DNA from 2 places in the Alkaliphilus flagellatus genome. Region 2 is predicted to be linked to the other one. Evidence: a T-box and tRNA genes for the amino acid it is inferred to sense, from the RefSeq annotation. Region 2 holds a T-box; the other holds one or more tRNA genes.

Region 1 (3,218 bases), on a different contig from region 2:
AGTAAGAACCGATGGTGCTTTAACAGAACAAGGGGTAGATATAAAAGCCGACGGAGTTGCTGTATTAAAGGTTAAATCCGATATGGAGTCAATTCTTTCTGCTGTAGAGCAGTTTAATACAGGGGCAGAGAAAACAACTATTGATTTTATTAAAGATACAGCAAAGGATGTACTTGAAGGGAAGCTACGTGAAATTATTTCTAAAATGTCTGTAGAAGAGATATATAGAGATAGAGAAAAATTTGCTTCCCAGGTTCAAGAGGTTGCAGCTCTTGATTTAGCAGATATGGGACTAGAGATTAAGGCTTTTACAATTAGAGACATTAAAGATGATAATGGATACCTAGAAGCATTAGGTAAGAGTAGAATTGCGGAAGTAAAAAGAGATGCTGAAATTGCTGAAGCAGAAGCTAGTAAAGAAACTAAGGTTAAGACAGCGGAAGCTAATAGGCAAGGAGAACAAGCGAGGTTAGTTGCAGAGACCCAAATTGCTGAAGCTTCTAAAGAAAAAGAATTAAAGGTTCAATCCTATAGAAAAGATCAAGAAACGGAAAAAGCTAAGGCAGACCTTGCTTACGAAATCGAAGCAAGTAAAGTGCAACAGGAAGTTGAAAAGGAAAAAATGCAGGTTCAAATTGTTAGAAAGCAAAAAGAAATTGAACTGGCAGAACAAGAGGCTCTAAGACGCGAAAGAGAGCTTGAAGCCACGATTAAAAAGCAATCTGATGCGGAAAAATATAGTGCCCAAAAGAGAGCTGAAGCAGAAAGATATAGAGAAATACAAGATGCAGAGGCATCAGCAGAAGCTATCCGTTTAAGAGGTAAGGCTACAGCAGAAGCTAGAAGAGAAGAAGGTATGGCAGAGGTTGAAATTATTAGAGAAAAAGGTAAGGCAGAAGCCGAAGCCATGATGAAAAAAGCAGAGGCATTTAAGCAATATAACGATGCAGCTATTACTCAAATGATTATAGAAAAGCTACCTGAAATTGCTAAAGCAGTTGCAGAGCCATTATCTAAAACTGAGAAGATTGTTATTGTTGATTCAGGTAACGGTGGTGGTAAAGGTGCTGCAAAGGTATCTGGCTATGTTACAGATATTATGGCATCGCTACCAGAAACAGTTAATGCATTAACAGGAGTAGATTTATCCCAAGTTTTAAAGGGGAAGGACCTAGGGACATTTAATTTATCATCTAAAGACCAAACCATAGATCAAAATAATGACATAGCAGAATAAAGTTAATAAAAATTATAGTAATTTAAGTAAAAGGAGCGATTGTATAATCACTCCTTTTATTTACTATTATATATTAAATAAAGAGTATAATTACTCTTTACATAATTAATGTTTTGTTGTATAATCGTACAAGTAGGGCACTAGACCTAGAAAAACTAAAACTATGCTGATGTGGCTCAGGGGTAGAGCACTTCCTTGGTAAGGAAGAGGTCGGCGGTTCGATTCCGCTCATCAGCTCCATAGAAATCTTATAAAATGCCGCTTCTAGAAGGATCTAGGGGTGGTGTTTTTTTATGTAAAGATAAAAGTGTGCCAATTGTGTGCCACTTTTTTTAGTTAATAGATATTTATAAAAAATATATTTAACTATGTATGAAATGATATTTTAATATATAACTGATATAATAGTGTTATTCTTTATAAATTTAAATAAAAAAGATAACATCATTTAAGAAACCAAGTGATAATAATCTATATGGGAGTTGATAATAATGGCAGAAATAAAATACGAGATTAAAGAAAATATAGGTGTTTTATCTGAAAGCAATAAAGGCTGGACAAAGGAGCTAAATCTTATTAGCTGGAACGGACGAGAAGCTAAATTCGATATTAGAGAATGGGACCCAGAACATATAAAAATGGGAAAAGGTCTTACACTTAGTAAAGAGGAATTAAAGAAGTTAAGAGATATATTAAATAATATGGATTTATAATTATGAAGTTGAGGAGCACTGATTGTGGATAATTCAAAAAGTATAACTTATGTATCTAATGCAGGTGTTTTAATCAATATTAATAATAAGAAGATATTAATAGATGGTTTGTGTATTTCTAAAATACGCATCTATAAGAGCACACCTGTAGAAATTAGAGAAAAAATAATAAATGGCATTTCTCCTTTTGATAATATAGATATTATGCTAATAACTCATCAACATAGTGATCATTTTGATGCTAACTTAATATGTAGTTTTTTAGAAAAAAGTCCTAATACAACTGTCATATCGACAAGCAAAGTTGTTTCTGGCATAAGATACTGCATGTCTAATACTAGGTCTATTAATTTAGTTGAGTTGGACCCTTTATTTCACTGTAGTGAGAGAATTAAGATAAATGGGGTAGAAATTCAAGCAATATCAATGATTCATGAAGGAAAAGATTGTGTAGATGTAAATAATCTAGCTTTTCTTATAGAATATGGTGTAAAAATACTACATCTAGGCGATGCTGCTCCAGTTAAAGAAAATTTTGAATCACTTAATCTTAAACAACATAAAATAGATGCGTTAATTGTAAATTTCCCTTATGTAAGTATTCCTAGGGCTAGGGAAATCATTAAGAATTATACTGATACACAAAAAATATTAGTAGTACATCTACCCTATAAAGAATTAGATAAGTTTAACTGGATAAGAGTTGCAAAGAAAAGTTATGAACGTAATAAGGATAGTTTTATTCAAACTATATTTATGGGAGAGATAGGAATGACTATCAATTTATAAAAATATATAAATAAATATATTTGCATAATTTTATTTATTATAAAATATTTTTTTGATAGAATATACATCAGATAAATTTTAAGGAGGATATTTATGGATCAAGGACAAGAACTATTTTTAGGGTATATTTTAGAAAGAGTACAAGAAGATAAAGTTGAGGAAGCAAAGGCATTGTTTTTAGAAAACTTTAAAAAACTAACAGAGGGCAATTTTACTCAGGAAGATATTGTGATGCTTATTCCTAAAGCAATGGCCCTATTAAAACCAGATAAGGTAGAAGAAGTACTAGCAGTTATGAATGAGTTTGCTGGAGACCTAAAAAAATAATAATATGGATTTATAAATAGCAAAGTATAAAAGGATAAAGGATTTGCTTTTTTTATTTAGCATCACCCTTTATCCTTATTTTTACCATATTTAATTATATATATTTCCTTAATTAATGATCCTATATCTTTAATACTACTATATCTTACCAT
Region 2 (3,218 bases):
TTTAGACTTTATGATAAACATAGTTGCCTTTTAAATAATGACCATATAAGCAGTATTGCAGTAGAACTTGCAGAAAGCAATATTAACCAAGATGATTTACTTATAAGTGCTTTGATAACTCTCGCACCTAAGGAAATATTTATCCATAATATATCCGTGCTTAAAACTAGTGGAATTATTAAAACTCTAGAAAAAATATTTCCAGATAGGATACATTGTTGTAATAGTTGCGAATGGTGTACTGTGCAAATTAATGCTAATAAGGAATAAACGCCTATCCCCCCAAAAAGGGGGTTTTTTGCGTCTATTATGGACATCATATTTATATCGTGATATAATTCTTTCTATAGTATAGGAATGTATCCTTTTTTATCCTATTTTGTTGGATAAGAGAGAATGCTTTCATATACTTATATTTATATTTAAGGTATATATAGGAGAGATAAAACTATGGTCGTACAATTACTAATATTAGCTATAATAGGTGGCGTTATAGGTTGGATTACAAATCTGTTAGCAATTAAAATGTTATTTAGACCCTTTCAGCCTATTAGTATTCCTTTGATTAATTTTAAGATACAAGGACTTATACCAAAACGTAAAGCAGAAATAGCAAGAAGTATAGGGCAAACTGTGGAAACTGAGTTATTATCAATAGAAGAAATTATCGATAAATTAGTTAAAAGCAATAATAAAGATGAAATTTTAATATTGCTTAAAAACAAGATAACAGTAATTGTTGCAAATCATCTTCCTTCTATTATTCCATCTACCTTTAAAGGAATGATTTCAAAATATATTAATGATGTAATAGATGAAGAAGGCGATAAAATAATTACAGAGGCTATAGAAAAAATGATTGAAAAGGCTACTACTAGCATAGAGCTTAGTAAAATGATAGAAGATAAAGTAAATGAGTTTGAGATGGAAGAACTAGAGAGAATAGTTGTTAATATAGCAAAAACTGAACTAAAGCATATTGAGGTATTAGGTGGTATACTTGGTTTTATAATTGGTATTTTTCAAGGTATAATTATTTTATTATTTTAAATTATGCTGTTTCTGTTGCTGTTGCAATAGCCAGCTTATCTTATAGTATTGTGATTTTTGCCAGAATGCAAGTATTCCTCAAATATTTTAAAAAAATTGATAATTAACTTGACAAAATTGGTATTAACTATTATAATTATGGAAATATTATAAAATAACTCAATATTTTATTGCATTGAAGAGGAAAAGTAAATTAGTCCCAATATTAAGAGAGGAAGCATCATGGCTGAAAGTGCTTCTATATATGGATAGTTGAAAACTACCTCGGAGCTGTTACCTATTAGCTAAATAGTGAAAGGATAACCGGTGACTCCGTTACAGTCCCGAAAGTGGAAATGTCAATTTAGGTGGAACCGCGGGAATATATCTCTCGTCCTATTAGTTTTAATAGGATGAGGGATTTTTTTATTGTACATTATAAAATAACAATTTTCTAATTATTGAGGATTTCTAGAAAAATAAAAATTTGGGAATATTTCAAGTGTAATAGTATCAGATAACTTTTATATAAAGTTTAAAACAATAAAAATAAAGAACAGGAGGAATAACTATGTCAAAAGTAAAGGTTAAACTAAAAGATGGTTCAGTTCGTGAGGTAGAGAAGGGAACATCTATATTAGATTTTGCAAAACAGATTAGTGAAGGGCTTGCACGTGTAGCTATAGGTGCAGAACTGAATGGAGAAAGTGCTGACTTAATGACTACTATAGAAGAAGATTGTAATTTAAATATTTTAAGGTTTGAGGACGAAAATGGAAAAGACTTTTTACGTCATACAAGTTCTCATATTCTAGCTCAAGCTGTTAAAAGACTTTACCCAGGTACAAAGCTAGCTATTGGACCATCTGTAGATAATGGATTTTATTATGATTTTGACTCTGATCATACTTTTACACCAGAGGATTTAAAAAAGATTGAAAAAGAAATGCAAAAAATAGTTAAGGAAGATCTAACTTTGGAAAAATTTGTTCTTCCTAGAGATGAAGCAATAGAATTTGTTAGAAAACAAGGTGAAGATTACAAGGTGGAATTAATTCAAGATCTACCAGAGGATGAAACAATATCCTTCTATCGTCAAGGCGACTTTGTAGATCTTTGTGCAGGACCTCACGTGCCTTCTACAGGAAAAGTAAAAGCAATTAAACTTTTAAATATTGCAGGTGCATACTGGAGAGGTAGCGAAAAGAATAAAATGCTTCAAAGAATTTACGGAACATCTTTTACTAAAAAAGCCGATTTAGAAGAATATCTTAATAGATTAGAGGAAGCTAAAAAGAGAGATCATAGAAAAATAGGTAAAGAGCTAGATTTATTCAGCTTAAATGAAGAAGGACCAGGTTTTCCGTTCTTCCATCCAAAGGGAATGGTTATCAGAAACATACTAGAGGATTTCTGGAGATCAGAACACGTAAAACGTGGTTATGATGAAATAAAAACACCTGTTATTTTAAATGAGCAGCTTTGGAAACAATCAGGACACTGGGATCACTATAAACAAAATATGTATTTTACAAATATTGATGATATGAATTATGCTGTTAAACCAATGAACTGTCCAGGATCTATTTTGATGTTTGATAGAAAAAAACATAGTTATAGGGATCTTCCTATTAGAATGGGTGAGTTAGGATTAGTTCATAGACATGAATTATCTGGAGCTCTACACGGACTTATGAGGGTTCGTTGCTTTACACAAGATGATGCTCATTTATTTATGCTACCAGAACAAATTAAGGACGAAATAATTGGAGTAATAGATTTTGTTGACTATGTATACAATACTTTTGGTTTTAAATATCATATAGAGTTATCTACAAGACCAGAGGATTCTATGGGATCAGATGAAGATTGGGAAATAGCTACAAACTCACTTAGAGCTGCTCTTGACGAAAAGGGTTTACCATATAAGATTAATGAAGGTGACGGGGCATTTTATGGTCCGAAGATCGATTTCCATTTAGAAGATTGTATTGGACGTACATGGCAATGTGGAACAATTCAATTAGACTTCCAAATGCCTCAAAGGTTTGACCTATCCTATGTGGGTGCTGATGGTGAGAAACATAGACCAATTATGATTCACAGGGTAATTTTTGGAAGTATCGAAAGATTTATTGGTATTTTAATCGAACACTATGCAGGTAAGTTCCCAACATGGCTTGCTCCAG

What was found. The T-box of region 2 lies ahead of thrS (threonine--tRNA ligase). A T-box ahead of a tRNA ligase gene usually reads a tRNA of that ligase, here a tRNA-Thr.
Region 1: it encodes a tRNA-Thr, which carries the amino acid that the T-box ahead of thrS (threonine--tRNA ligase) is inferred to sense. The anticodon was not compared.

The regions. Positions count from the first base shown of each region.
Region 1 covers NZ_JAHLQK010000001.1:844,791-848,008, forward strand. Annotated here, with positions in the region: gene KQI88_RS03885 (flotillin family protein) at 1-1,237, shown strand, start outside; tRNA gene KQI88_RS03890 (tRNA-Thr) at 1,403-1,477, shown strand; gene KQI88_RS03895 (YdbC family protein) at 1,729-1,950, shown strand; gene KQI88_RS03900 (MBL fold metallo-hydrolase) at 1,975-2,739, shown strand; gene KQI88_RS03905 (hypothetical protein) at 2,833-3,066, shown strand; gene KQI88_RS03910 (hypothetical protein) at 3,129-3,218, opposite strand, start outside.
Region 2 covers NZ_JAHLQK010000004.1:228,583-231,800, reverse strand. Annotated here, with positions in the region: gene ytxC (putative sporulation protein YtxC) at 1-270, shown strand, start outside; gene KQI88_RS11390 (DUF445 domain-containing protein) at 451-1,050, shown strand; T-box leader at 1,217-1,431, shown strand; gene thrS (threonine--tRNA ligase) at 1,601-3,218, shown strand, end outside.